One region of the Starkeya sp. ORNL1 genome, then DNA from elsewhere that is predicted to be linked to it. Evidence: predicted binding sites of a transcription regulator. Region 1 holds the regulator's gene; each other region holds the start of a gene.
What was found. The regulator PhoB, encoded in region 1, activates phosphate uptake and scavenging genes when phosphate is short. The targets are predictions, from matches to a motif close to TGTCATNNANCTGTCAT.

Region 1 (10,192 bases):
GCAGTGGCCGACCGGCGCGGGCGCCAAGGGCAATGAAGGCATTGCCGGCACCGTGAAGAACACCAAGGGCGCCATCGGCTTCGTCGAGTACGTCTACGCCGCCGCCAACAAGCTGACCACCACCGACCTGATCAACAAGGCCGGCAAGGCCGTGAAGCCGACCGAAGCCGCCTTCATGGCCGCCGCCTCGGCCGCTGACTGGAAGAACGCGAAGAACTTCGCCGCTTCCATGATCGACACCGCCGGCGAGACCGCCTGGCCGATCGTCTCCGCCACCTACATCCTGCTGCCGAAGAACCCGTCCAACGCCGCGCAGTCGGCCGAGGCCATCAAGTTCTTCGACTGGGCGTACGGCAAGGAAGGCGACGAGATCGCCGAGAAGCTGCACTACATCGCGCTGCCGGACTCCGTCGTCGAGGACGTCCGCAAGGCGTGGAAGGCCGAAGTGAAGGCCGACGGCAAGGCCGTCTGGACAAACTGATCAAGACTCGAAGGGCGGCTGGCGCTTCGGCGCGGCCGCCCTTTATTCCTGTCTGATAGGTGCCTGATCGCGTTGCGTGCGTACGAGCGTGCCTGTGAGTGCCTGAAGTTGTTGAGGGTGCCCTGCTCGCCGGGGTGTTGATCGCGGTTACCGGCTGAGGCCGAAGGAATTTTCAAATGGACGCCACTTTGGGCGGAAGTTCCGCCGACACGGCGCTGGTCACGAGCCACAAGCCGACCGGAAAGATCAGCGATCCGATCTTCGTCGGCCTGCTCTGGGCGAGCGGCATTGCCGTTCTGCTCATTCTCGGCCTCATCATCGCGATGCTGTTCGAGGGCGGCCTGCCCGCGCTCCGCGAGTTCGGCATTTCCTTCCTGTGGTCCACGTCGTGGAATCCGGTCACCGAGAAGTTCGGCGCCGGCGTCATGGTGTTCGGCACGCTGCTCAGCGCCATCATCGCCGTCATCGTCGCGCTGCCGCTGTCCTTCGGCATCGCCTTCTTCCTCACCGAGATCGCGCCCGGCCCGCTCCGCCGCCCGATCGGCGTCGCCATCCAGCTGCTCGCCGCCGTGCCCTCCATCATCTACGGCATGTGGGGCTTCTTCGTCGTGGTGCCGCTGATCGCCGCCTACGTCCAGCCGCCGCTGATCGAGTGGCTCGGCCCGATCCCGGTGCTCGGCGCGCTGTTCCAGGGCCCGCCGCTCGGCGCCGGCATGCTCACCGCCGGCCTGATCCTGGCGCTGATGATCCTGCCCTTCATCACCGCGATGTTCGTCGAGGTGCTGGAATCGGTGCCGCCCATGCTGAAGGAATCCGCCTTCGGCGTCGGCGCCACCACCTTCGAGGTCTATCGCAACGTCTCGGTGCCCTATGGCAACACCGCCATGGTCGGCGCGGTGATGCTCGGCCTCGGCCGCGCGCTGGGCGAGACCATGGCCGTCACCTTCGTCATCGGTAACGCCACCCGCATGTCGGCCTCGCTGTTCGCGCCGGGTGCCACCATCGCCTCGACCATCGCCAACGAGTTTCCTGAAGCGTCGATGGGCTCGCTGAAGCTGCAGTCGCTGCTCCAGCTCGGCTTCATCCTGTTCGTCATCTCGTTCATCGTGCTTGCGCTGTCGCGCATGCTGGTGCGCTCGAAGATCAAGGGCTGATCGTCATGGCATCGCTCGCTGCCCGCCGCGCCACCGACTTCACCGTGAAGGCCATCTCCACCGGCTTCGCCGTGCTGTCCCTCGTCATGCTCGCCTGGATCCTGTGGACCCTCTTGTCCCGCGGCCTCCCGGCGCTCGGCCCGCACGTCTTCACCCAGATCACCGCGCCTCCCGGCGCCGGCGGCGGCCTCCTGAATGCCATCGTCGGCTCGCTGATCCAGATCGTCATCGCGCTCTTGATCGGCACCCCGATCGGCCTGATGTGCGGCACCTTTCTTGCCGAGAACGGCAGGGGAACCCGGATCGCCGGCGTGGTGCGCTTCGTCAATGACGTGCTGCTCTCGGCGCCCTCGATCCTGATCGGCCTGTTCGTCTATCAGCTGCTGGTCGTGCCGTTCGGCGGCTTCTCCGGCTGGGCCGGCTCGATCGCACTGGCCATCCTGGTCATCCCGGTGGTGGTGCGCACCACCGAGGACATGCTGAACCTGGTGCCGATCGGCCTGCGCGAGGCAGCCTTCGCGCTCGGCGCGCCGCAATGGAAGGTCGTGACCATGGTGACCTGGCGCGCGGCGCGCGCCGGCATCACCACCGGCATCCTGCTCGCGCTCGCCCGCGCCGCCGGCGAGACCGCGCCGCTGCTCTTCACCTCGCTCGGCAATAACGGCTGGTCGATCGACCTGTCGCGGCCTATGGCCAGCCTGCCGATCGCCATCTATCAATACGCCGCCAGCCCGTTCGACGATTGGGTCGCCCTCGCCTGGGCCGGCGCGCTGATCATCACCGTTGGGGTGTTGACCCTCAACATCCTCTCCCGCCTTGTCCTGGCGAAGATGAAGTGAGCCGGCCATGAACTTTGCACCCGACACCTCCCTCGACATCGCCGCCGCCGTCAACCGCGCCAACGTCGTCGGCTCCGCCGCGACCAAGCTCAAGGTCGAGAAGCTGAATTTCTACTACGGCGACAACCACGCGCTGAAGAACATCAATTTCGAGATTCCCGAGAAGCGGGTTACCGCGATGATCGGGCCGTCGGGCTGCGGCAAGTCCACGCTGCTGCGCATCTTCAACCGCATGTATGCGCTCTATCCGGGCCAGCGCGCCGAAGGCAAGATCAGCTTCGACGGCGTCGACCTGCTCGGCAAGAACCTCGATTCCACCGTGGTGCGCTCGCGCATCGGCATGGTGTTCCAGAAGCCGACGCCGTTCCCGATGTCGATCTACGACAACATCGCCTTCGGCGTGAAGCTGCATGAGAGCCTCGGCAAGGCGGCGATGGACGAGCGCGTCGAATGGTGCTTGCGCAAGGCCGCCATCTGGGAGGAGACCAAGGACCGTCTCCACACTTCCGCCCTCGGCATGTCGGGCGGCCAGCAGCAGCGCCTGTGCATCGCCCGCACCATCGCGGTGAAGCCGGAAGTCATCCTGCTCGACGAGCCGACCTCGGCGCTCGACCCGATCTCGACCTCCAAGATCGAGGACCTGATCGACGAGCTGAAGCAGGACTTCACCATCGTCATCGTGACGCACAACATGCAGCAGGCCGCCCGCTGCGCCGACCTCACCTCCTTCTTCTATCTCGGCGAGCTGATCGAGGTCGGCCCGTCCAACGAGATCTTCACCAATCCGCGCGAGCAGCGCACCCGCGACTACATCACCGGCCGCTTCGGCTGATGCCGGGCGACGTGAGAGGCTTGACCCATGACTGAGCATATCGTCTCGTCCTTCGACGCGGACCTGAAGGATCTTGGCCGCAAGGTCGTGGAGATGGGCGGCCAGGCGGAGCGGCTGGTGGCCGATTCCGTGCAGGCGCTCGTCAAGCGCGACGCCGAGCTGGCGCAGAAGGTCATCGTGCTCGACGGTCCGGTGGACCTGCTGCAGCGCGAGATCGAGGAGAAGGCCATCCTCACCATCGCCCGCCGCCAGCCGCTCGCGCACGATCTGCGCGAGATCGTCGCCGCCATGCGCGTCGCCAACGACCTCGAGCGCATCGGCGACCTCGCCAAGAACACCGGCAAGCGCGTCCTCGCGCTGACCGGCGAGTTCCATCCGCAGAAGCTGGTGCGCGGCGTGGAGCATATGTCGGGCATGGTGCTGGAGCAGCTGAAAGAGGTGCTCGACGCCTATGCCAGCCGCGACGACGCCCGCGCGCTCCAGGTGTGGAAGCGCGACGGCGAGATCGACATTCTCTACACCTCGCTGTTCCGCGAACTCCTCACCTATATGATGGAAGACCCGCGCAACATCTCGCTGTGCACGCATCTGCTGTTCTGCGCCAAGAACATCGAGCGTATCGGCGACCACGCCACCAACATCGCCGAGACGGTGCATTATCTGGTGACTGGCCAGCTTCCCGCCGAGGAACGCCCGAAGCAGGACACCACCAGCATCACCAGCGTGGCGTTCCCTGCTTGATCTGAGCGGAAAGACGGGTCATGCCGACCAACATACTGATCGTGGAGGATGAGGAGCCCCTCACCCTCCTTCTTCGCTACAATCTGGAATCCGAGGGCTACGCGGTCGAAAGCGTCGGGCGTGGCGATGAGGCCGAGACCCGGCTGCGCGAAAGCGTACCGGATCTCGTCATCCTCGACTGGATGCTGCCGGGCCTGTCCGGCATCGAGCTCTGCCGGCGCCTGCGCGCCCGGCCGGAGACCGAGCGCATGCCGGTGCTGATGCTCACCGCCCGCGGCGAGGAGACCGAGCGGGTGCGCGGCCTCGCCACCGGCGCCGATGACTATGTGGTGAAGCCGTTCTCGGTGCCGGAGCTGATCGCCCGCGTGCGGGCGCTGCTGCGCCGCGCCAAGCCGGACCACATCGCCACCCTGCTGCGCGCCGGCGACATCGAGCTCGATCGCGAGACCAAGCGGGTCTACCGCGCGGGACGCGAGCTGCATCTTGGCCCGACCGAGTTCCGCCTGCTGGAGTTCCTGATGCAGTCGCCCGGCCGCGTCTTCACCCGCGAGCAATTGCTCGACGGCGTGTGGGGCCAGGACGTCTATATCGACGAGCGCACCGTGGACGTGCATGTCGGGCGCCTGCGCAAGGCTCTGAATCGCCCGCGCCAGCCCGACCCGATCCGCACCGTCCGCGGCTCCGGCTACTCATTCAACGAGATGTTCGCCCGCGCGCACTGAGCGGGCGTCACCCATCGCTGATGGCGATTGCGCGTCCCGGGCGGACGCTGCGTCACGTGTTCACCGCACATTCAGGCCGTCCACTCCACCCCTTCGCTGGGTCGATACCTAGCGGGGGACCGATGCAGCGCCTTTCCACCGACGACGTGCCGCGCCGGGACCGGCTCGCCTTCGTGCATGACTTTGTCGGCCGCCACGCCGCCGGCATGGAATTCAGTCCCCTGGACCCCGAGAATTTCCGCGTCGAGCTCGCGGCATTCCAGCTGCCCGGCAATGTGCTGGTCGCCGAGGCCAGCTATTCCCCGGTCGCCGGCACCCGCACCCGCGAAATGCTGAATGACGGGCGCGACGCCTATCAGCTGATGATCCACACCACGGAGCATGAGGCCTCGGTCGAGGGCCGCGCCGCGGTGAAGATCGCGCCCGGCGCCCTGATGATCATCGATCAGAGCGCGCACAATTCCTGCCGCCTCCCCGAGACCCGCCTGAAAGTGGTCAATCTCGACCGGACCCGGCTGAAGAAACTGGTGCCGCGCATCGATGAGCGGCCCTGCTACTTCCTCCCCGAGGCGACATCCGGCATGAACCTGTTTGCCGGCTATTCAGACCTGCTCCGCCGCACGCCGCCGCAAGGCGAGAGGGCCGGCCGCGTCGCGGCGGATCATCTTTATGATCTGGTGGCGCTGCTGCTCGACGCCGCCGTTCCAGGCGGCGGCGCCCGCAACATGCGCGGCGTCGGTGCGGCCCGGCTCGAACTGGTGAAGCGGCACATGCGCGCCCGGCTCGGTGATCCCGGCCTCGGCATCGAAGTGGTGGCGCGCCGCCAGGGCATCACCCCGCGCTACATCCAGCGCCTGTTCGAGGCGGAGGGCGCGAGCTTCTCCGAGTTCCTGCGCGACTGCCGGCTGGATTTCGCCTTCCGGCTGCTCGACGCGCCGGACGGCGGGCGCACCATTGCGGCGATTGCGTTCGAGGCGGGATTCAGCGACCTCTCCAGTTTCAACCGCGCCTTCCGCCGCCGCTACGCCATGACCCCCTCGCAGGTACGCGCCGAGGCGATGCACCGGCGTTTTTGAGAGGCGGGTTCAGAGTTCGCTTGAGCCGACTTGGCCCGCTCCATACGCCCTCATGCCCGGGCTTGACCCGGGTACCCAGACTTCGACGAGGTGCGTGCGGCTTCGCTGGATCCCCGGATCAAGTCCGGGGATGAGGGCTGTTCTCAGTTTTCCGCTCATCCCGACCCGCCTGTTCGCCCCCTGCATAGTTCGTTCGCCGGGCGCCGAGACGCTCAACGTTCTGCCGTCGTAGGCATCGCATCGTCGGACGGCGGGCCGCAGGCGCGCCGCGTGGCTGGGTCGGCACCAACCACCGCGGAGGCGGAAGAAAACGACATGAAGGCATGGATACTTCTCGCGCTCGGCCTCGCCACGGCCGCGTGCAACCAGACGCTCGGCACCGCCACAGCGCGCCAATCGAACCCGGAAAGCGCGGCGGCAGCGCCCACAGAAAGCGATGCTGCGTCAGTCAAAGGGTCGGCCACGGGCTCGAAAGCCTCCGCTCAGTCGGCAAAGCAGATCGTAGCAGTGCAATCCGCTGCCCAGCGCTGCGCCGACGCCGCGCAGGAGATGGCGAACAAGCAGACCCAGGCGGCGATGCTCGGGGGTGCGCTCTCCATGGTCGGAGGCTTTGGCGGCATGGCCGGGCAGGGCGGCGCCATCGCCGCGCAGGCGGCTTCGGTCGGCGGTTCGGTCATCCAGTCGCAGGCCGGCGCGCAGGCTCAGGCCGCCATGGCACAGGAGTGCCGCTGATGCGCCGCGCACTCCTGATGATGAAACTCTTGCCGCTGTTCGCCCTGCTGCTCGCCTCGCCGGCCTCCGCACTGACCGCGCAGGAGGCCGGCAAGGTGGTAGGGCTGATCGAGAAGCTGCAACCGAGCTTCGGCACGCTCGCCTATCACGACGAGGTTGCCGACGATTGGTATGAGCGCGACGAGGTCGGGCAGGGTCTCATTGCCCGCGAGGGCTTCAGCAAGGCGAGCTGGAGGACGGCGCTCGACGCCACCATGCGCGGCTATCTCGCCGGCATTCCGCAGAGCGAGATCGATGCGCTGTTCGCCGAGTTGCGCCAGAGATTGGCCAGGAGCCCGAAGATGACCGCCACGCAGAAGAGCGCGGTGGAGAGCTTCGTCGCGGAGGAATATGGCGAGCTGAAACAGCTGCGCACGGAGGGTGCGCCCTATGAGGCCGTGGTGCGGCCCTTCGCGGTTCGGCTGCGTCGCCTGCTGCCCGAGCGCCTCGCTGACGAGTAAGGCGCGAAGCGGATACCGGGCTCGCCCCGGTATCTCGCGTCAATTACTCCACGCCCGCCGGGGCACTGTTGGATTTCTTGTTCGGCCAGTTATTGGAGAGGATGAAGTCGGAGATGCGCGGCGCGATCTCGGAGCGGAAGCGCGAGCCGTTGAACACGCCATAATGCCCCACCGCCGGCTGGAGATAATGCACCCGCTTCTCTTCCGGGATGTTGACGCACAGCCGCTGCGCCGCCTCGGTCTGGCCGACGCCGGAAATGTCGTCATTCTCGCCTTCGACGGTGAGCAGCGCGACATTGCGGATCTTCGAGGGATCGACCGGCAGTCCGCGATGCGTCATGCGGCCGAGCGGCAGATCGTGGCGGATGAACACCGTCTCGATGGTCTGCAGATAGAACTCGGCGGAGAGGTCCATCACCGCCAGATATTCGTCATAGAATTCACGGTGCTTCTCGGCGGAATCGCCGTCGCCCTTCACCAGATGGCGGAACATGTCGGAATGCGCCTGGAGATGCCGCTCCAGGTTCATCGAGACGAAGCCATGGAGCTGCAGGAAGCCGGGATAGACCTGGCGCATCACGCCGGGATGCGGAAACGGCACCGACGTGATGACGTTGCGGCGGAACCAGTCGAGCCCGCGATCGATGGCGACGTCGTTCACGATAGTCGGGCTTTCGCGGGTGTCGATCGGGCCGCCCATCAGCACCATCGAGGCCGGGACGTGCGGGTCGTCCTCCGCCTCCATGCGCGCCACGGCGGCGAGCACCGGCACCGCCGGCTGGCACACCGCCATCACATGCACGCCGCCGCCGAGGCGGTGCAGCATGCTGATGACGTAGTCGATATAGTCGTCGAGATCGAACCGCCCCTCCGTGAGCGGCACCATCTTGGCGTCGACCCAATCGGTGACATAGACGTCGTGGTTCGCCAGCATCGTGCGCACCGTGCCGCGCAGCAGCGTGGCGTAGTGGCCGGACATCGGCGCCACGATCAGCAGTTTCGGCTGCGGCCGGCGCGGCGCGTGCTCGAACACCCGCTCGAAATGCAGCAGCCGGCAGAACGGGCGTTCCCACGCCGCGCTCACCCGTACCGGAACCTGCGTCGCGCCCACGGTGACGCTGTCGATGCCCCAGTCCGGCTTGCCGTAGCGCCGGGTGGCGCGCTCGAACAATTCGCACCAGGCAGCGGCCGACTTGCCGAGCTGAGTGTGCGCCAGCGGATTGACCGGGTTGCGGTAATACAGCCGGCCGGCATCGGCCAGCGCGCGATAGGGGTTCAGCGCCGCCTGCCCCATCTCGAACATCCAGTAGAGCGGGCGTGACAATGCCGATGCCGCCTCGATCGAGGGATCCGGCAATTCATCGGCATGCAATGCGTTGCCGAACACTCCGATTGCCATCTGCGGCTCCACTCCCGTCGCCGGCGCGTCCCGTCGCCAAGCTTGTGCGTTGCAACATAGATAAGCGCTTGGTGCGGCGCGTCAACGCATGCCTGCATTATGGCTAGGCGATAGCGGGCCGACATGCCTGTTCTTGCGCCAGTGCAGCCCGGCACGAGGCCCTTCCCAACCGCTCGCGCGCGTTCTAACGCTTCTTCATGCTGTTCTCGCTCGACCGCCCCATTGGCGAACGTTTCTTCGGCCTCCGGCTCGATACGCTGGTGCGGCTGCGTTGGCTTGCCGTCGCCGGGCAGACGCTCGCCATCATCGTGGTGCAGCTGCTGCTCGGTTTCTCGCTGCCGATCGGCGCCTGCCTTGCCGTGGTCGCGCTCTCCGCCTGGCTCAACCTCGCGCTACGGCTGCGCAATCCCGGCGCGCGCCGGCTGTCGGATGGCGAGGCGGCGTGGCTGCTGGCCTATGACATATTGCAGCTGGCCGCGCTGCTGTTCCTCACCGGCGGCCTCGCCAATCCGTTCGCGCTGCTGTTCCTCGCCCCGGTGCTGATCTCGGCGACCGCGCTGTCGCCGCGCACCACCATATTGCTCGGCCTGCTGGCGGGGCTGTGCGCCGCCATTGTCGGGCTTTGGCAGATGCCGCTGCCCTGGGCGGCGCATGATGCGCTGGGCGCCGCTCCCCAACTGCCGCCGCTCTATCTCGCCGGCATCTGGTGCGCGCTGGCGCTCGCCATCGCCTTCATCGGCGTGCATGCGTGGCGCGTCGCCGAGGAGACCCGCGAACTGTCCGAGGCGCTGGCCGCCACCGAGCTGGTGCTGGCGCGCGAGCAGCATCTCTCCGCGCTGGACGGCCTCGCCGCCGCCGCCGCGCACGAGCTCGGCACCCCGCTCGCCACCATCACCGTCGTCGTCAAGGAACTTGGCCGATCGCTGCCGGCCGAGAGCCCGATGAGCGAGGACATCAAGCTCTTGTCCGAGCAGGTTGACCGCTGCCGGGCGATCCTGCGCACGCTCACCTCGCTCGACGCCGGCGACGCCCCGTTCGACCGCATGCCGATCTCGCACATCATCGAGGATGTGGTCGCCCCGCACCGCAATTTCGGCATCAATATCGCCATCGCGCTGCCGACCGGCGGGTCCGAGCCGGTGATCGCGCGCAATCCCGGCCTGCTCTACGGGCTCGGCAACATCGTCGAGAACGCCGTCGATTTCGCTGCCACCCGGGTCGAGATCGTCGCCAGCTGGACCGACCGCGAGGTCGTCATCACCGTCACCGATGACGGCCCCGGCTTCCCGCCCGAGCTGATCGACCGCATCGGCGCGCCCTATGTGACCAGCCGCGGCCGCCACCGCTGGCGCAAGGGCGGCGATGGCGACGGTGATGGCGACGGTGATGGGCTCGGCCTCGGCGTGTTCATCGCCAAGACCTTGCTGGAGCGCTCCGGCGCCGAGCTCGGCTTCCTGAACCGCGTCGCCCCCGCCCATGGCGCCGAGGTGAGCGTGCGCTGGCCGCGTGCGCTGATCGACATCTCCGACGGGCGCGAGCGGGCGCGGACCATCGACGCCGCATGATCGCGATTTCGGCCCGATCGCACGCTGTTGATGCGGTTTCGGGTTCGCTGCGCGCGCTTGACGCATGGACTCTTTGCGGGAACTTTGCGTGCTCCGTCGCGGGATAGTAGTCTGCGACGAATGTTGAGGCCGTTTCGCGCGTCCCCCACGG
Region 2 (10,192 bases), 680 kb from region 1:
TCAAGAAGCCGGGCGAAGCCGGCAAGCGCGTGCCGGTGGAAGGCAAGGATTACACGATCGGCCATGGCGACGTCACCATCGCCGCCATCACCTCCTGCACCAACACCTCGAACCCGAGCGTGCTGATCGCCGCCGGCCTGCTGGCCCGCAACGCGGTGGCGAAGGGCCTCACCTCGAAGCCGTGGGTCAAGACCTCGCTGGCGCCGGGCTCGCAGGTGGTCGAAGGCTATCTCAACGCCTCCGGCCTGCAGAAGGAACTCGACGCCGTCGGCTTCAACCTGGTCGGCTTCGGCTGCACCACCTGCATCGGCAATTCCGGCCCGCTGCCGGAGCCGATCTCCGAGGCCATCAACAAGAACGACCTCGTCGCCGGTGCCGTGATATCGGGCAACCGCAACTTCGAGGGCCGCGTCAATCCGGACGTGAAGGCGAACTATCTCGCCTCGCCGCCGCTGGTGGTCGCCTATGCGCTCGCCGGCTCGCTGCAGATCGACCTCACCACCGAGCCGCTCGGCACCGGTTCCGACGGGCAGCCGGTGTTCCTGAAGGACATCTGGCCGTCGAACCAGGAGATCGCGACCTTCATCCGCGAGAACGTCACCAAGAAGATGTTCCAGGAGAAGTATGCCGACGTCTTCAAGGGCGACGAGAACTGGCAGAAGATCGCGGTGCCGAAGGGCGAGACCTATGCCTGGGACGACCGCTCGACCTATGTGCAGAACCCGCCTTATTTCGACGGCATGGAGATGGATCCGGAGCCGGTCACCGACATCATCAAGGCGCGGGTGATCGGTCTGTTCCTCGATTCCATCACCACCGACCACATCTCGCCCGCCGGTTCGATCAAGGAAGCGAGCCCGGCCGGCGAATATCTGCGCGACCACCAGGTGCGCCCGGCCGACTTCAACCAGTACGGCACGAGGCGCGGCAATCACCAGGTGATGATGCGCGGCACCTTCGCCAATATCCGCGTCAAGAACCAGATGCTGGGCGGCAAGGAAGGCGGCTTCACCCGCCACTGGCCGGATGGCACCGAGATGCCGCTCTACAACGCCGCCATGCTCTACAAGCAGGAAGGCGTGCCGACCGTGGTGTTCGCCGGCAAGGAATACGGCACCGGCTCCTCGCGCGACTGGGCGGCCAAGGGCACCAAGCTGCTCGGCATCCGCGCCGTGATCACCCAGAGCTTCGAGCGCATCCACCGCTCGAACCTGGTCGGCATGGGCATCGTGCCGCTGACCTTCCAGGGCGACGAATCCTGGCAGTCGCTCGGCATCAAGGGTGATGAGGTCGTCACCATCCTCGGCATCGAGGGCGACCTGAAGCCGCGCCAGACGCTCATTGCCGAGATCGTGTTCGGCGACGGCACGGTGAAGGAAGTACCGCTCACCTGCCGCATCGATACGCTCGACGAACTCGATTATTTCCGCAATGGCGGCATCCTACAGTACGTGCTGCGCAACCTCGCGGCGTAGCCGTAACGGACCCGGGCGGGCGCGTTGCGCCCGCTCACTCTTCCGTGCGGAGCGACACCCGAATGTGACTGGTGCCGGCTTCCCGCCCGTCCTATTGCCTTAACCCGGTCTTCGGACGGGTGCGCTGAAGGACGCCTCCAACATTATGATTCATGTATTGCCGCGCCATCTGGCGCCGTGCCACATCGTCGTCATCGGCATCCTTCTGATCGTTGGCTTGCCCGTCGCGGCATTGGCCGAAGACGCCGTCGTCACCCCGGTGGCGGCGGGCATGCAGCCGGCCCCCCACGCGGTGCCGGCGCCGAAGGCAGTGGTGGAACTTTTCACCAGCCAGGGTTGCTCTTCCTGCCCGCCCGCCGACAAGCTGCTGGGCGATCTCGCCAAGCGGCCGGACGTGGTCGCGCTGACGCTGGCGGTCGATTACTGGGACTATCTCGGCTGGAAGGACACGCTGGCCAAGCACGGCCATTCGCTGCGGCAGAAGGCCTATGCCAAGGTGCGCGGCGACGGCAAGATGTTCACGCCGCAAGTGGTCCTCAATGGCAGCGTGATGGCGGTGGGCAATGACGAGGATGCGCTGGACGGCGCGCTAGCCTCGGCCGCCGTGCCGCGCGTGCCGGTGGCGATCGCCACCACAGACGGCAAGCTCGCGGTGAAGGTGGGCACCGGCACCATGGCCGGCGCCGGCCATGGCGAGGTGTGGCTCTGCCCGCTGGCGAGCGACGTGACGGTGAAGATCGGCCGCGGCGAGAATGAAGGCTCGACCATGACCTACCACAATGTGGTGCGGGGTTGGACGCGGCTCGGCGAATGGAATGGCGGCGAGGTCCGCTTCGAGACCGGCCTCGACGAAATCCGCGCCGATTCCATCGATTCCGTCGCGATCCTGGTGCAGTCCGGGACGCAGGCGAGCCCCGGCACCATACTCGGCGCCGCGCTGGCGCCGCTGCCCTGAGCGGCTGGTCCGACGTTCAATTCAAGCAGGGAACCTGGCTTTACGCATGCGGTGCCGCTGAATCTCCGAGCCAAGCACGGGGAACGAGGGCCGGTCAGGATCATGCGCACAAAAATAGGGCCGGCTGGGGAGCCGGCCCGAGATTTCAATCGGGGGATTGAACCTACGCGGAACGATAGGCCGGCCCACTCAACGCCACGGGGGGCTGGGGGGCTGGGAAACCGGAGCGCTTCGCGGACCGGCCCAACGCTATGGTGTGAAAATGGCCTTGCGCGTTGGCGTTGCAAGGGCCGAAATCGGGCGACTTCATGATTTCGGTTGACGAGCGCGTGAGCTTACCGCGCGAATTCGCCGCCCTTTTACCCCGCTACGGCATATCACCCCGAATTGGTCAACAATGCCGCTTGAAGCCGGCCGGCCCGAGGACGATCATGACGGGTGAATGACGGCCCGTACCGGGCGCGACTAGGGAGGGGCCATTGGCCGATATCGAACCCATAGCGTTTCACGCCGGGCGCCGCGAGTGGCCGGCGGAGCGGCCGCCCGAGAGACAGGTTGCGGACAGGCCCGCCACAGACAAGCCGGCCAGCGAGAAGATCCCCTGCGTGACTTTCGACCGCCGCGAACTCGACCGCATCCTTCACCTCTATGGACGCATGGTGGCGCTGGGCGAATGGCGCGACTACGCCATCGACTTCATGAAGGAGCGCGCGGTGTTCTCCATCTTCCGCCGCTCCACCGAGGTGCCGATCTACCGCATCGAGAAGGATCCGCGGCTCGCCCGCAAGCAGGGCGCCTATACGGTTGTTACGCAGACCGGCCTGATCCTGAAGCGCGGTCACGACCTCGCCCGGGTCATCGCGGTACTGGACAAGCCGGTACGGGCGGTGGGTTAGAGCCTGTTCCGCAAAAGTTGGAGAACTTTTGCGATCAGGTCGCATCTAGTCCGCGTCGCCCGGCGCGCGGATTGCCGCCTCGCCGAGCGGGCGCTGCATCAGCACGGTGTCGAGCCAGCGGCCGTGCTTGAAGCCGACCGCCTCCAACGTCCCTACCAGACGAAAGCCAAGGGCGGCGTGCAGGCCGATGGAGGCTGCATTGGCGCTGTCGCCGATCACCGCCACCATCTGGCGGAAGCCGCGACGCTCGGATTCATGCACGATCGCACTGAGCAGCGCCCGGCCGATACCGCGGCCTTGGGTTTCCGGCCGCACATAGACTGAATTCTCCACCGTCCAGCGATAGGCCGGCCGCGTCCGATAGGGGCCGGCATAGGCATAGCCGAGCACGCCTTGGCGCGGATCTTCGGCGACGAGATAGGGAAATCCGCCGGAGATGAGCCGCGCCATGCGGATGGCCATCTCAGCATCGTCCGGCGGCTCGGTCTCGAAAGAGGCGGTGCCGGTGCGCACCGCATCGGCGTACAGCGCGGCGATGGCGGGCATGTCCCCGGGCTCGACGGTGCGGATGACGGGGGCGGTGGGGATCAGGGGCGTGGGCTCGTTCATGACGGTTCTATAAGGGAAGCCCATCGGGCGCCAAAGCGGAGGATCAGATCTCCCGCCGGTCAGTGCGCCGATTTCTTCGAAACGCGCTCGATGAGCCTATCCAGCTGTGAAAGGAACAGCTTCAGGGTCGCGGAGGTATTCATTGTCTTGTAGCCGACCACGAGATCTATCGTCGGTGGGTGGCCACTTAGCGGCCGGCTTATGACAGACCAGGGCAGGAAGTTCTGCGCATAGGCAGGCAGCAGCGCCACGCCGCGGGTGGAGGCAACGAGCGACATGGCCATCGCCAGATTATCGACCTCGTGTTCGGTTGCCATGCCGAGGTCCAGCCGCTCCAGATAGGCGTCGATGACCAGCCGCAAGGCGGGGGCGGTCTTCGATACATTGATGAAGGTCTCTCCCTTCAGCTCATGCGGATCGATGGCGGCCTGCCGCGCCAGGCGATGATCGCTCGGCAATATGACGACGAGCGGCTCGGTCGTGACCACCTTGAATTCCAGTTCGGGGAAGCGCGGCTCCGGCCGCATGAAAGCGAGGTCCAACTCGCCGTCCTTCAGGGCGTCGGCGAGGTCGGGCGAATACCGGCTGGCAATGGTGACCTCCATATTCGGCAGTTCGTCCCGGAGGATGCGCATCGCTTCCGGCAGCCAGTCCATCTCCTGGCCAGTGAGGAAGCCGAGGGCGAAAGTCGGCTTGGCCGGCCTCGCGATCCGCCGCGCCGCTTCCTTGCCGGCATCGACCTGGGCAAGCGCCAGGCGCGCGTGATCGAGGAAGACGCGGCCGGCGGCGGTGAGCTCGACGCCGCGGGCATGGCGGAGCAGAAGCGGGGCGCCGACCTCGTATTCCAGATCCCGTATCTGGCGGCTCAGCGAGGGTTGGGCGGTGTGCAGGCGCCGCTCCGCCGCGGTGGTCAGGCTGCCCTCCTCGGCGACGGCGATGAAGTAGCGAAGGTGTCTGAGTTCCATCCCGGCCATGCCTGCGAGATATGACTGGCAACTTACAAAGTCTTTTTCGGCCGAGCCATGGAAATCTAGGTTACGGGCCAACCGGAAGGCAATTCGTTGGCGGGCTCGGCCTGCAGACTGAGCGCGATCCGGGTGGTTGCCATATACTGGAGGACTGGCTGTCATGGAAAAGCTTCTGGGAAAGACCGCTCTCGTCACCGGCGCCTCTCGCGGCATGGGTCGCGCCAGCGTCCTGGCTCTTGCGGAGGCCGGAGCGCAGGTGCTGGTCCATTATGGCAACAGCGCAACCGAGGCTGAGGCCGTCGTCGCGCAGATCCGCAGCCAAGGCGGGCGTGCCGATGCGTTGATGGCCAATCTCGCCGCGCCGGACGGTCCCCATCAGCTGGCACGGCAGGTTCGCGCCATCGTCGGCGATCGGCTCGACATACTTGTCGCCAATGCCGGCATATCCAGGAACGCAACCATCGAGGAGACCACGGTCGAGGATTTCGACGCGCTGTTCGCCGTCAATGTCCGCGCACCCTTCTTCCTGGTGCAGCAATTGCTGCCGATCATGAGCCACGGCAGCAGCATCATCATGGTGTCGTCGCTGGCCGCTCATGCCGCCGTCGGCACGCTGCCGGCCTATTCGGCGACGAAGGGCGCGGTGGACACGCTGGTCAAGCACTTCGCGTCAGCGCTCGGCGCCCGCGGCATCCGCGTCAACGCCATAGCGCCCGGCGTCATAAATACCGACATGTCGAGCTTCGCCAAGACCGAGGAGGGGCGTGGCTATGTGCTCGGCATGCAGGCCTTGCAGCGCATCGGCGAGGCCGATGATGTCGGACCGGTCGCTGTCTTCCTCGCGTCCGAGGATGCACGCTGGATCACCGGCGACACGCTGCGGGTCGATGGCGGGTCGAAGCTGTAAGCGCATCTGGCCCGGCTAAGCCAAAGGGCTGATGCGACCACCGGCGAATTCTTGACCGTGCACCGGGCACACGCGCTAGGATCGCGCCAGCTGATGACGAGGGCAGGTCGGATGCAAGTCGCACGCACGCATGGATCGGGCCTGAACTCAATCGGCATGCGTCTCGGCGCGGCCCTGTTGCTGATGGCCGGCGCCGCGCCGGTGCTGTCGCCAGCGGTAGCGCAGAACGCGCCGCCGCCGGCCGTGACCGTCGCCAAGCCGTTGATGAAGGATGTCGTCGAGGTCGATGACTTCATCGGCCGCTTCGAGGCGGTGGACCAGATCGACATCCGCGCCCGCGTCTCAGGCTATGTCGACAAGATCCATTTCACCGACGGCGCGATCGTGAAGGCGGGTGATCTGCTGTTCACCATCGACCAGCGTCCCTACCAGACGGCGCTCGACGAGGCCGAAGCGAGCCTGGAATCCGCCAAGGCAAGGCTCGACTTCGCCACTGCCGATTTCGAGCGGGCGAAGAATCTTCGCCCGACCGGCTACATCGCGCTGCAGAATTTCGACGAGCGCGCCCAGACGCTGGCCACCGCCAAGGCCGATGTCAGCCGCGCCATGTCGACGCTGAGCCGCATGCAGCTCGACATACAGTTCACCGAGATCCGCGCTCCGATCTCAGGCCGCATGTCGCGGCGCTATGTATCGATCGGCAATCTGGTGACGGCAAACGACACGATCCTCACCAACATCGTGTCGGTGGACCCGATCTACTTCAATTTCGACGTCGATGAGCGGTCCTATCTCGAATACCAGAAGGTCACCGCCGGCGCGCTCAACGTGTCGCGCGAGGATCGGCTCAATGAGGTGCTGGTCGCAACCTCCGACGAGACCGAGCCGACGCACAAGGGGCGCATCGACTTCACCGATAATCGCCTCGACAATGCCAGCGGAACGCTGCGTGCCCGCGCGGTGCTGGACAACAAGGACCTGTCCTTGAAGCCGGGCCAGTTCGGCCGCATCAGCATCCTCGCTTCGGACAAGTACCAGGGTGTGCTGGTGCCGGAGGAGGCGCTCGGCACCGACCAGGACAGCCGCGTCGTCTTCATCGTCGGACCGGACAATGTCATCAGCCAGCGAAAGGTGCGGGTCGGTCCGCGCCGCGACGGCTACCGCATCATCCGCGAGGGGCTGAAAGGCGACGAACTCATCGTCGTCAACGGGCTGGCGAAGGTGCGGCCCGGCACCAAGATCGAGCCGAAGCTGACCACGCTGCCTGCCGTCGCCGCTGCGCCGAACTGAGGGAAGACCATGCGCTTCTCTCATTTCTTCATCGACCGGCCGATCTTCGCCGCGGTGATCGCGATCGTCATCTCGCTGGTCGGCTTCATTGCCTATCTCGGCCTGCCGGTGGCGCAATATCCGGAGATCGTGCCGCCCACCATCGTGGTGCGGGCCTCCTATCCCGGCGCCAATGCCGAGACCGTCGCGGCCACGGTGGCGACGCCGCTGGAGCAGCAGATCAACGGCGTCGAGAACATGCTCTACATGTCCTCCTACGCCACCAGCGACGGCAACATGTCGCTGACCATCACCTTCAAGCTCGGCACCGACCTCGACCAAGCGCAGGTGCTGGTCCAGAACCGGGTCGCGATCGCCCAGCCACGCCTGCCGGAGGAGGTGAGCCGCCTTGGCGTGACCACGCTCAAATCGTCGCCCGATTTGATGATGGTCATCCATATGTTCTCGCCGGACGACACCTACGACCAGCTCTATGTGTCGAACTATGCGCGCAACAATATCCGCGACGACCTGCTGCGGCTTGAGGGCGTCGGCGATCTCACCATTTTCGGCGAGCGGCAGTACAGCATCCGCGTCTGGCTCGATCCCGACAAGCTGGCGACGCTGGGCCTGACCTCGTCCGACGTGGTCAAGGCGATCCAGGCGCAGAACGTCCAGGTGTCGAGCGGTGCTTTGGGCCAGGAGCCGATCAGCTCGGACGCCGCCTTCCAGATCACGGTGAACACGCAAGGGCGGTTCCAGGACGCGGCACAATTCCGCCGCGTCATCGTCCGCTCCACCGAGGACGGCAAGCTGACGCGCCTCGGCGACGTCGCCCGTGTCGAGCTCGGCGCGCAGGACTACGTCACCAATTCCTATCTGGACGGCAAGCCGGCGGTGGCGATGGTCATCTTCCAGCGACCGAACACCAATGCGCTGGCCACGGCCGCCGAGATCATCGCCAAGATGGAGGAGCTGAAGCAGGCCTTCCCGCAGGGGCTCCAGTACACCATCGTCTATAATCCGACGCGGTTCATCGCGGAGTCGGTGAATGCCGTCTATCACACACTCGGCGAGGCGGTGCTGCTCGTCGTGCTGGTCATTCTGGTGTTCCTGCAGAGCTGGCGCTCGGCGCTGATCCCGATCATCGCCATCCCGGTCTCGCTGATCGGCACCTGCGCGGTGATGGCGGTGTTCGGCTTCTCGCTCAACACGCTGACGCTGTTCGGCATGGTGCTGGCGATCGGCATCGTAGTCGACGACGCCATCGTCGTGGTCGAGAATGTCGAGCGCAATATCAGCCTCGGCATGTCGCCGCGCGATGCGGCGCACGAGACCATGGACCAGGTCGGCACCGCGGTCATCGCCATCGCACTGGTGCTGGGCGCGGTATTCGTGCCGACGGCGTTCATCCCGGGCATTTCCGGGCAGTTCTACCGCCAGTTCGCGCTGACCATCGCGGTCTCGACCTTCATTTCCGCTTTCATCTCGCTGACGCTGTCGCCGGCGCTCGCCGCGATACTGCTCAGGCCGCATAATCACGACAAGGTCGGCAATGCGCTCACCCGTTTCGGCGGACGGCTGGCGGGCGGCTTCAATCGCGGCTTTGATCGCATGGCGCACGGCTATGCGCGCAGCGTCGACGTCGTGGTGCGGCGCAAATTCATCATGCTGCCGATCTATGCCGGCCTGCTGGCGGCGACGGTGTGGGTAGTGGGGGCGGTGCCGCGCGGCTTCATCCCGACGCTCGACCAGGGCTATGCCATCATCGTCGTGCAATTGCCGGACGGTGCCTCGCTCTCGCGCACCGACCGGGTGACGCGGCGGGTCTCGGATATCGCGCGAGCGACGCCCGGTGCTGCCCACGCCGTGGCCTTTGCCGGCTTCTCGGCGGCGACCTTCACCAATGCGACCAATTCCGCGGCGGTGTTCGTGCCGTTCCAGCCGTTCGAGGAGCGGGTGAAGGAAGGGCTGAGCGCCGACAAGATCATCAAGGACCTGTTTGTCCGCATGCAGGCGGTGGAGGAGGCGTTCATCATCGCCATTCCGCCGCCGCCGGTACGCGGCATCGGCAATTCCGGCGGCTTCAAGATGCAGGTCCAGGAGCGGATCGGGCCGGACGTGCGCCGCGTCCTCGCCGCCACGTTCGAGCTGATGGGCAAGGCCCGGCAGAATCCGAAGCTGGCCGGCGTCTTCACCACCTTCTCGGCGAACTCGCCGCAGATCTTCCTGAACATCGACCGGCAGAAGGCCGAAACACTCAACGTGCCGATCAGCAGCATCTTCGACACGCTGCAGCAGAATCTCGGCACCGCCTATGTGAATGATTTCAATGCGTTCGGCCGCGTCTACCAGGTGCGGGCGCAGGCCGACCAGCACTTCCGCCAGGATATCCGCCAGATCGCCAATCTCCGGGTGCGCGCGGCGAACGGCGCGCTGGTGCCACTCGGCACGCTGGTCGATGTCCGCGAAGTCTCGGGGCCGGACCTGATCCAGCGCTACAACATGTACACCTCGGTGCCGCTGCAGGGCGGTGCGGCGCCGGGCGTCTCCTCGGGCGAGGCGCTCGATATCATGACCCAGCTCGCCGGCGAGACGCTGCCGCAGGGCTCGACCTTCGAATGGACCGAACTCGCCTACCAGGAGCGGGCGACCGGCAACACCGCGATCTTCATCTTCGCGCTGTCGGTGCTGTTCGTGTTCCTGGTGCTCGCCGCACAATATGAGAGCTGGTCGCTGCCGCTCGCCATCATCCTGATCGTGCCGATGGCGGTGCTCTCGGCGCTGCTCGGCGTCATGGCCCGAGGGCAGGACAACAACATCCTGACCCAGATCGGCCTGATCGTGCTGGTCGGCCTCGCGGCCAAGAACGCTATCCTGATCGTCGAATTCGCGCGCGAGGCCGAGGCGCGGGAGGGCCGGGATCCGATTTCCGCGGTGGTGGAAGCCTGCCGGCTGCGGCTGCGCCCGATATTGATGACGGCGTTCGCCTTCATCCTCGGCGTCGTGCCGCTACTGATCGCCACCGGGCCGGGCGCCGAGATGCGCCAGGCGCTCGGCACCGCGGTGTTCTTCGGCATGCTCGGCGTCACCGTGTTCGGGCTGTTCCTGAC
Region 3 (10,192 bases), 3.1 Mb from region 1:
GCGCGACGTCGGCCGCGTGCTGGAGATGCCTTATGGCCAGGTCGACAAGCTCTGCAAGCTGGTGCCGCAGAACCCGGCCAATCCGGTGACGCTGGCCCGCGCCATCGATGACGAGCCGCGCCTCCAGGCCGAGCGCGATTCCTCGCCGGTGGTGAAGCGCGCCTTCGACATCGCGGTGCGGCTCGAAGGGCTGAACCGCCACGCCTCGACCCACGCGGCCGGCATCGTCATCGGCGATCGTCCGCTCGCCGAACTGGTGCCGCTCTATCGCGACCCGCGTTCTGATATGCCGGTTACGCAATACAATATGAAGTGGATCGAGCAGGCCGGACTGGTGAAGTTCGACTTCCTCGGCCTCAAGACCCTGACCGTGCTGCAGACCGCGGTGCGCCTGGTGGCGCAACGCGGCATCACGCTCGATCTCGGCACCATCCCGCTCGACGACAAGAAGAGCTACGACATGCTCACCCGCGGCGAGACGGTGGGCGTGTTCCAGGTGGAAAGCTCCGGCATGCGGCGCGCGCTGGTGGACATGAAGCCGGACCGGCTGGAGGACATCATCGCCCTCGTCGCGCTGTACCGCCCGGGCCCGATGGCCAATATCCCGGTCTATTGCGCGGTGAAGAACGGGCAGGAGAAGGCGGAGTATGTCCACCCCGCGCTCGAGACCAGCCTGAAGGAAACGTACGGCGTCATCATCTACCAGGAACAGGTGATGCAGATCGCGCAGACGCTGTCGGGCTATTCGCTCGGCGAAGCCGACCTGCTGCGCCGCGCCATGGGCAAGAAGATCCGCGCCGAGATGGACAAGCAGCGCGAACGCTTCGTCGACGGCGCGGTGGAGCGCGGCGTCACCAAGGGCAAGTCATCGGAAATTTTCGACCTGCTCGCCAAGTTCGCCGACTACGGCTTCAACAAGAGCCACGCGGCGGCCTATGCCCTGGTCGCCTACCAGACCGCCTATATGAAGGCGAACTACCCGGCGGAATTCATCGCCGCGTCGATGACGCTCGATATGTCGAACACCGACAAGCTCGGCGAATTCCGCCAGGAAGCGCAGCGGCTCGGCATCGTGGTGGTGCCGCCGTCGGTGAACCATTCCGGCCGTGAATTCGCGGTGCGCGACGGCAAGATTTATTACGCGCTAGCCGCCATCAAGGGCGTCGGCGGCCATGCGGTCGATGCCATCGTCGAGGCGCGCGGCGAACGGCCCTTCGCCGATCTCGCCGACTTCGCCGCCCGCATCAATGCCAAGGCACTGAACAAGCGGACTTTGGAAAGCCTGGTCAGCGCCGGCGCGTTCGATACGGTGGAGCCGAATCGTGCCCGCGCGCTCGCCGCCATCGATCCGGTGCTCGCCCATGCGGCGCGGCTCGGAGCGGACGCCGCGGTCGGGCAGAACGACATGTTCGGCAGCGGCGCGGCGCGCGCCAGCCTGCCATTGCCCAACGCCGAGGCGTGGCTGCCGGCCGAGCGGCTGCAGCGCGAATACGATGCCATCGGCTTCTTTCTCACCGGCCATCCGCTCGACGATTACGCCCCGGCACTGGAGCGCCTGCGGGTGCAGCGCTGGACCGACTTCACCCGCTCGGTACGCGCCGGCGCCGCCGCCGGCCGGCTCGCCGCGACCGTCGTCAGCCGGCAGGAGCGCCGCACCAAGACCGGCACCAAGATGGGCATTGTCGGGCTTTCCGACCCGTCCGGCCAGTTCGAGGCAGTGATCTTCTCGGAAGGGCTGGCGCAACTTCGCGAGGTGCTGGAGCCCGGCACCGCGCTGCTGCTCCACGTGTCGGCGGAGTTGCAGGGCGAGGATGTGCGCGCGCGGATCCAAAGCGCCGAGCCGCTCGATGCCGCCGCAACCAAGATGCAGAAGGGGCTGCGCATCTTCCTGCGCTCGCCCGATCCGCTGGAGAGCGTCGCCGCGCGGCTCAATTCGCTCGCGGGCGGCGGGCGAGGGGACGGGCAGGTGGCTTTGGTGCTGCTGCTCGGCGAGCGCGGCGACACCCAGGTGGAGGTGAAGCTGCCCGGCCGCTTCGCCCTGTCGCCGCAGATCGCCGGCGCCATCAAGGCTGTGCCCGGCGTGGTGCAGGTCGAGGCGCATTAGCGCCCGTTCTAACGTGCGGCCTTCTGTGCCATCGCGTTGTCAGCCGACGTCGAGTAGCCGTCGGTCAGCGTCTTCAGGAAGGCGACGACGTCGTCGATCTCGTCTTCCGTGAGTGCCGGGCGATCACCGGGCTTGCCGCCGAACGGCGGATCCTGGTTGAGATTGTCCCAGTAGCGCTCTGGCAGGTCGTTATAGATGGCGATCGTGCCATCCGGTCGACGCGGATAGAAGCGCTCCGGCTCTACGTCGCGATAGATATAGAAGGCGACGGCATCGCGCAGATCGTGAAAGATCCCGTTGTGGAAGAAACTCTTCCGTAGCGCGACGTTGCGCAGTGACGTGGTCTTGAACAGCCCGCAATAGTCCGGCCGATCGCGAAAATCGGTGCGGTAGGGACCACACAGGCCGAGATCGAAATAGGCGGGATCCTGATTGGCGGGGATCGCCATGTTCCGTGGCAGGCCGAGCGCGATCAGCCCGTAATCGGTGAATTGCGGCGGCGTGTCATTGCCATCCCGCTGGCTCAGGTGGCAACTGGCGCAGTTCCCCTTCTCGGGGGCCTCGAACAGCTTCAGCCCGAGCGTCTCCTGCTCGCTCAGCGACGCCTTCCCGGCAAGGTAGGCATCGTACTTGCTGGTATAGGGATAGAGGGTTGGCTGGTCCTGCTCGAAGGCTTCGAAGGCATCGAGCACGGTCCTGAATAGCGCCGCATCATCGTCTGCACCCGCCAGTGCCCTGGCCTCGGCGGCATAGGGCGCGGCGCGAACTGCAGCGACGACGTCGGCCGGGCGGGCATTGGCCATTTCATTGGCGGCGAACAGCGGGAGCATCGCCTGGTCGCGTCCGCGATCGGCCCGCCCGTCCCAGGTCAGCCCGCCGGTCGGGCCGTTGTCGACGCTCGCATCGCCTTCCTCTTCCGAATCGAATTCGTGCTCGTTGAATTGCGGCGTGGCCTGGAGATAGGTCAGCGACGGCACGGCCCGCGTGCCGGGCTGGTCCAGCCTGGCGCCACCAAATTGCACCGGCGCCGCGTTTGCTGGGGAGAATCCGTTCTGCGGAGCGTGGCACGAGGCGCAGGACAGCGATTTCGACGCCGAAAGGCCGGGATCGAAGAACAGCTTATGCCCGAGCGCATCAAGCGCCGCGGCACGATGGATGGCAGCGGCCCGGGATAGGCCAGGGCTTCCCGCGAGGTCGATGGCAGGCCCCTCGGTCGCGATCGACGCCGTCGCGATGCCGACCAGCAGGCCGGCCAACACCAGCCCCGCCCAATGACGCATCTCCGCCACCTTCAACTCCGTGATCAGGTCGGCGCCCGCTGCTGGCGCGCTCGTGCCGATCAGTGATTGGGGAAGATGACAGATCCGTGATGATGGCAAGCTTCAGCGATCACGAAACTGCAATGAGAAGCGCCTAGCTGAGAATAATTGTAAATCTCACCAGACGTATCCAGCGCTCGCGATCAGCGTAAAGCGTTGGTTGCACCACTCCGAGGGATGATTTCCATGAGGCTGCTTCATGCTTTGCTGCTCGCCGGCACCAGCATCGCTGCGATTACCGTAACGATACCTGCCGTTGCGGCATCAGCTGAGCTCGGTAAGATCGATACAGTGGTGGTGATCTATGCCGAGAACCGTAGCTTCGACAATATTTACGGCACATTCCCCGGCGCACGCGGCCTGCAGGGGCTGAAACCCGCGGACTACCAGCAGGTCGACCGCAATGGCGAGCCGTTCAAGGAACTGCCGCCGATCTGGACCGGTCTCACCGCCAAGGGTGTCACGCCTCCGGTGAGCCAGGCCCAGACCGAGCATCTCGCCAATGCGCCATTCGCCATCGACGATCCCGACGGCTTCAACATCTCCGACGCCGTGGTCACGCGCGATCTCTGGCACCGCTTCTATGAAGAGCAGATGCAGATCGATGGCGGCAAGAATGACCGCTTCGTCGCCTATGCGGACGCCGGCGCCCTGGTGATGGGCAACTACGCCCAGGCCAAGCAGCAGCTCTGGGATGTCGCGAAGACGTACACTCTGGCCGACAATTTCTTCCAGGGCGCCTTTGGCGGTTCCTTCCTGAACCATTTCGCGCTGGTCTGCGCCTGTATCCCGACCTATCCGAACGCCGACCAGAGCCCGGCCAAGGACTCGATCTCCAAGGTCGAGGCGGACGGCGTGACCCTGACGCCGGCGGTCAACGCGCCGGCATCGGCGATCGACGGCGTGCCGAAATTCGCCAACAGCAACAATCTGACGCCGGACTTCTATGCGGTGAACACCATGCAGCCGCCTTACCAGCCGAGCGCCAATCCGCCGGCGGAAGGGCAGGACAAGGCGCTCGCCGATCCCAGCAAGGCGACGACGCTTCCGCCGCAGCATGATGTCACCATCGGTGATCTCCTCACCGCAAAGGGGGTGGACTGGGCCTGGTATGCCGGAGCCTGGCAGGCCGCGCTCGACGGCAAGAACGCCCAGCCGACGCCCAACTTCCAGTACCACCACCAGCCGTTCAATTATTTCGTGCAGTTTGCGCCCGGCACCGCGGCGCGCGCCGAGCATCTGCGCGATGGCGGGCTGAACGGCACGGCTTTCATTGCCGACATCGACGCGGGCAAGCTGCCCGCGGTGACCTTCTACAAGCCGCAGGGCAACCTCAACCAACATGCCGGCTATGCCTCGGTCGGTGCCGGCGACGCGCACATCGCCGATCTCATCGCCCATCTGGAGAAGAGCCCGCAATGGGAGCACATGCTGGTGGTGGTGACCTATGATGAGAATGGCGGGTTCTGGGACCATGTCGCGCCGCCCAAGGCCGACCGCTGGGGTCCCGGCTCCCGCATTCCGGCGCTTATCGTCTCGCCTTTCGCCAGGAAGGGCTTCGTTGACCACACGCAGTACGACACGACATCGATCCTGCGCTTCATCACCACCCGCTGGCGCTTGCCGGTGCTGCCAGGCCTGATCGAGCGCGACAAGGCGCTCGCCGCGCACAGCGAACCCCCGATGGGCGACCTGACTGCGGCGCTCGATCTGTGAGCGGACAATCTCCAACAGTCCCTCATCCCCGGGCTTGACCCGGGGATCCAGCCGCGCCGCATGCACCCCATCGAAGTCTGGATCCGCGGGTCAAGCCCGGGAATGAGGCTGGAAAGGTGGTTCCTTCGAGCTCATCGAATTGCGAGCCGGTCGCCTCTGTCTTGCGCGCTGTCCACACCTTGCACCAAGGCGACTCCTCGCTTATAAGCCGCGCCATCCCGCACGCGGACTGCGGCCGGGTGTCCCTGACCTATGGCTGGACCAAGCCCTTCGGGCTGAAGCAGCGTCTTAAATCAGGTGCACCATACGGCCGTTCCGGTGCCGCGACCGAAATTCCTCGGTCCGGCGTTCGTCCGCGGAGGCTCAACCGGAAGAGAGACGACAATGGCACTCCCTGATTACAGCATGCGTCAGCTTTTGGAAGCTGGCGTGCACTTCGGCCATCAGGCCCACCGCTGGAACCCGAAGATGGCTCCCTTCATCTTCGGCACCCGCAACAACATCCACATCATCGACCTCGCCCAGACGGTGCCCTCGCTGCACCGTGCGCTGCAGGCGGTGTCCGACACCGTGGCCCGCGGCGGCCGCGTGCTGTTCGTCGGCACCAAGCGCCAGGCGGCCGATGCGGTCGCCGACGCGGCCAAGCGCTCGGCGCAGTATTATGTGAATTCCCGTTGGCTCGGCGGCATGCTGACCAACTGGAAGACCATTTCGCACTCCATCGCCCGGCTGAAGAAGCTCGAGGAAGTGCTCGCGGCCGGTGAAGGCGTCGGCTACACCAAGAAGGAGCGCCTGACGCTCCAGCGCGAGCGCGAGAAGCTCGACCGCGCGCTTGGCGGCATTCGCGACATGGGCGGCCTGCCGGACCTGTTGTTCGTGATCGACACCAATAAGGAAGACCTCGCCGTCGCCGAGGCCCGCCGCCTCGGCATCCCGGTCGCGGCCATCCTCGACACCAATTGCGATCCGGACGGCATCGCCTTCCCGGTTCCCGGCAATGACGACGCCGGCCGCGCGATCAACCTCTATTGCGACCTCGTCGCCCGTGCCGCCATTGACGGTATCGGCCGCGCCCAGGGCGACATCGGCGTCGACCTCGGCGCCGCGGAAGCCCCGCTGATGGAGGATCTTCCTTCCGGCGAGCCGCAGTGGCACGGCTTCGAGCCGCTCTCCGGCCCGCGCGGCATTGCCGACGACCTGAAGAAGCTCACCGGCGTGTCGCCGGCGATCGAGAAGAAGCTGACCGATCTCGGCATCTTCCACTTCTCGCAGATCGCCTCGCTCGATCCGCAGGATGCGCACCGCATCGGCGAAGAAGTGGGCTTGCCCGGCCGCGTCGATGGCTGGATCGCCCAGGCGAAGGAACTCACCGCCGAAGTCGAGTGACCGGCTCGGACTTCAGGCGGCAGGGGGCTTGGAGCGCGTTACTTGAAATTGGATCGACCAGATCCAATTTAGCGTGATCTAGCCCTACGTAACACTAGGCACGGCCGGCCCGGAACCCTCCGGCCGGCCGTGCTTTCGAATGACACATTAATTCGTGCGAGGAAGTGACATGGCCAACATCACCGCGGGCATGGTGAAGGAGCTGCGCGAGAAGACCGGCGCGGGCATGATGGACTGCAAGAACGCGCTGAACGAGGTCGAGGGCGACATCGAGGCCGCCATCGACTGGCTGCGCAAGAAGGGCCTCGCCAAGGCCGCCAAGAAGGCCGGCCGCGTCGCTGCCGAGGGCCTGATCGGCCTTGCCGTCTCCGGCACCTCCGGCGTCGTCGTCGAGGTGAATTCCGAGACCGACTTCGTTGCCCGCAACGACCAGTTCCAGGCGCTGGTGCGCGACATCGCCAAGGTCGCTCTCGGTGCGGCCGATGACGTCGAGGCGGTGAAGGCCGCTTCCTATCCGGCTGGCGGCACGGTCGCTGAGGCGGTCAACAACGCTGTCGCCACCATTGGCGAGCACATGAATCTGCGCCGCTCGAAGAGGCTCGAAGTCTCGGCCGGCGTCATCGGCACCTATGTGCACGGCTCGGTGGGCGAGGGGCTCGGCAAGATCGGCGTGCTGGTCGCGCTTGAATCGACCGGCAAGACGGATGAACTCGCCGCACTCGGTCGCCAGATCGCCATGCACGTCGCCGCCGCCAGCCCGCAGGCGCTTGACGCTGCCGGCATCGACGCGGACGTGATCGCGCGTGAGCGCGCCGTCCTCGCCGACAAGGCCAAGGCCTCCGGCAAGCCGGACAATGTGGTCGAGAAGATCGTCGAGAGCGGCCTGAAGACCTACTTCAAGGAAGTCACGCTGCTCGAGCAGCCCTTCGTCCACGATGCCTCCAAGACCGTCGCCCAGGCGGTGAAGGAGAGCGAGGGCAAGGTCGGCGCGCCGATCAAGCTCGTCGCCTTTGCGCGCTTCGCGCTCGGCGAAGGCGTGGAGAAGGCCGAGAGCGACTTCGCCGCCGAAGTCGCGGCTGCTGCTGGCGTCTGATTCGGATCTGACACGTGGATAAGCACGCCGTGCCCCCTCGCGGGTGGTGCGGCGTGCTTTATTGTGCCTGCGAATATGGATCGGACCTGGATCAAGCCGCATTCAGTCCGGTCATTCAAACGCAGAAAACGTGCTTGATTTCAAAGTATTAGAGCATCTTGTCAGCATCCGTCCGATGCTCTAGTCCCGGCGCAACAAAGCGAGAGGCCAGCGTGATGTCAGCGGAAGCGGGCAGACCCCTCTATAAGCGCGTGCTCGTGAAGGTATCGGGCGAAGCGCTGATGGGTACCGAGGCATTCGGCCTGCATTGGCCGACCATCGAGCACATTGCCCGTGACCTCGTCGAGGCCCGCCGCACCGGGGCGGAGATCGCCGTGGTGGTCGGCGGCGGCAACATTTTGCGCGGCGCCAGCGTCGCCGGCGAGGGGCTCGACCGCGCCACTGCCGACCATATGGGCATGTTGGCGACCGTGATGAACGCGTTGGCACTGGAGAAGGCGGTCGAGGCGGCGGGTTCGCCGGCGCGCACGCTCTCCGCCATTCCCATGCCGACCATTTGCGAGCCCTATGCGCGCCAGCCGGCGGCGCGGCATCTCGCGCGCGGGCGCGTCGTGCTGCTGGCCGGCGGTACCGGCAACCCGTATTTCACCACCGATACCGGCGCCGTGCTGCGCGCAGCGGAACTGAGCTGCAATGCGGTGATGAAGGCGACCAATGTCGACGGCGTTTATACCGCCGATCCCAAGCGCGATCCCACTGCCACGCGCTATGAGCGGCTGACCCATGACGAGGCCCTCGCCAAGGACCTGAAAGTTATGGATGCCGCTGCCTTTGCCCTCGCGCGCGAAGCCAAGCTCCCCATCATCGTGTTCTCGATCCGCGAGCCCGGCGCCATTGCCGCCGCCATTCGCGGGGAGGGCAGGGCCACCACGGTCGCTCCCTGAACACCGTCATGCACCCTTGCATAGCGGGCCTAAACCATCGGATATAGCGCGGTTCCCGGCAGCCATGCTGCGCTTCCGGATTCCGGCTATGGCCGGGTAATGCACGATAAGAGGTCCAGAATGGCCAATGAACCGATCGACGTAAGCGACCTCAAGCGCCGCATGCAGGGCGCGATCGGCGTCCTCAAGCACGAACTCGGCGGGCTGCGCACCGGGCGCGCTTCGGCGAGCCTGCTGGAGCCGATCCAGGTGGATGCCTACGGCTCGCACATGCCGCTGAACCAGGTCGCTTCGGTGAACGTCCCGGAGCCGCGCATGCTCTCGGTGCAGGTATGGGACCGCGGCATGGTCTCGGCTGTCGAGAAGGCAATCCGCGATTCCAACCTCGGCCTCAATCCGCAGACGGAAGGCCAGGTACTGCGCGTACGAATTCCTGAACTGACGCAGGAGCGCCGTCAGGAACTGGTCAAGGTCGCGCACAAATATGCCGAGGCTGCGCGCGTCGCGGTGCGCCATGTGCGTCGCGACGGGCTCGACCTCATCAAGAAGGCCGAGAAGGACGGCGCGGTCAGCTCGGACGAACTCGATCGCCTGGCCGATCAGGTGCAGAAGACCACCGATCAGTCGATCAGCGAGATCGACCAGGTGCTGAGCGGCAAGGAAAAGGAAATCCTCGCCGTTTAGAGCGCTATCCGCTCGGATGGAATCATCCGAGCGACAAGATAGCGCTCTAGATTCAATACGCTGGAGCATGTTCTCATCGCAAAGGTCGTCCAACTTTTGCGGAACATGCTCTGGCGCATGCTTCGCGGAAGTTGCATGACTTTTGCGAGCAGAGCAGCGCCAGCATTTCGAGATCGGGAGCGCCTGATCGTTTGGATGCCTTCATCCGAACGGAATGCGCTCCGAAGATGGCGGGCGGCCGGCCTTGCGTCGGCCGGGTGCGGGGACCGGCGATGAACGTGCCGAATCGCGAGATGCCGAAGGGCATGGAGAACGGGGCCGCCGCGGACGTGGCTGCCGCCGCCGTGCCGCGCCACGTCGCCATCATCATGGATGGCAATGGCCGCTGGGCTAAGTCGCGCGGCCTGCCGCGCTTCGAAGGGCATCGTCGCGGCGTCGAGGCGGTGCGGCGCACCGTCGAGGCGGCGGGCGAGCTCGGCATCGAGGCGCTGACCATCTACAGCTTCTCGAGCGAGAACTGGTCGCGTCCGGCCGCCGAGATCGCGGATCTGATGGGGCTGATGAAGCGCTTCATCCGCAACGACCTCGCCACCCTCCATGCCAAGAATGTGCGCATCCGCATCATCGGCGAGCGCCATCCCCACGACGGCGAAGTCTCCGCCTTGCTCGACGAGGCGGAACAGGTGACGCAGGCCAATACCGGGCTGACGCTCGCGGTCGCCTTCAATTATGGCAGCCGCAGCGAGATCACCCGCGCCGCGCAGCGCCTTGCCGCCGAGGTCGAGGCAGGCCGGCTGAGCGCCGCCGACATCACGACGGATCGGCTCGCCCAGGAACTCGATACCGTCGGCCTGCCGCCGCTCGATCTCGTGATCCGCACCAGCGGCGAGCAGCGCCTGTCGAATTTCCTGCTCTGGCAGGCGGCCTATGCCGAGCTGGTGTTCAC

Region 2: G3545_RS21505 (DUF2794 domain-containing protein) is a predicted target of PhoB. The motif match lies at 2,862-2,878, and genes of this name have one in related genera.
Region 3: G3545_RS03790 (acid phosphatase) is a predicted target of PhoB. The motif match lies at 3,460-3,476, and genes of this name have one in related genera.

Annotation. Positions count from the first base shown of each region.
Region 1 is NZ_CP048834.1:3,840,901-3,851,092, reverse strand. Features, by position in the region: gene pstS (phosphate ABC transporter substrate-binding protein PstS) at 1-481, shown strand, start outside; gene pstC (phosphate ABC transporter permease subunit PstC) at 658-1,635, shown strand; gene pstA (phosphate ABC transporter permease PstA) at 1,641-2,474, shown strand; gene pstB (phosphate ABC transporter ATP-binding protein PstB) at 2,482-3,306, shown strand; gene phoU (phosphate signaling complex protein PhoU) at 3,334-4,047, shown strand; gene phoB (phosphate regulon transcriptional regulator PhoB) at 4,068-4,769, shown strand; gene G3545_RS18265 (helix-turn-helix transcriptional regulator) at 4,892-5,845, shown strand; gene G3545_RS18260 (hypothetical protein) at 6,116-6,577, shown strand; gene G3545_RS18255 (hypothetical protein) at 6,577-7,077, shown strand; gene phaZ (polyhydroxyalkanoate depolymerase) at 7,121-8,476, opposite strand; gene G3545_RS18245 (ActS/PrrB/RegB family redox-sensitive histidine kinase) at 8,674-10,041, shown strand.
Region 2 is NZ_CP048834.1:4,523,452-4,533,643, forward strand. Features, by position in the region: gene acnA (aconitate hydratase AcnA) at 1-1,475, shown strand, start outside; gene G3545_RS21500 (DUF1223 domain-containing protein) at 1,621-2,430, shown strand; gene G3545_RS21505 (DUF2794 domain-containing protein) at 3,027-3,326, shown strand; gene G3545_RS21510 (GNAT family N-acetyltransferase) at 3,372-3,935, opposite strand; gene G3545_RS21515 (LysR family transcriptional regulator) at 3,995-5,065, opposite strand; gene G3545_RS21520 (SDR family oxidoreductase) at 5,064-5,810, shown strand; gene G3545_RS21525 (efflux RND transporter periplasmic adaptor subunit) at 5,967-7,100, shown strand; gene G3545_RS21530 (multidrug efflux RND transporter permease subunit) at 7,110-10,192, shown strand, end outside.
Region 3 is NZ_CP048834.1:778,769-788,960, reverse strand. Features, by position in the region: gene dnaE (DNA polymerase III subunit alpha) at 1-2,104, shown strand, start outside; gene G3545_RS03795 (cytochrome c peroxidase) at 2,113-3,384, opposite strand; gene G3545_RS03790 (acid phosphatase) at 3,601-5,139, shown strand; gene G3545_RS03785 (30S ribosomal protein S2) at 5,524-6,525, shown strand; gene tsf (translation elongation factor Ts) at 6,695-7,618, shown strand; gene pyrH (UMP kinase) at 7,834-8,562, shown strand; gene frr (ribosome recycling factor) at 8,683-9,246, shown strand; gene G3545_RS03765 (isoprenyl transferase) at 9,552-10,192, shown strand, end outside.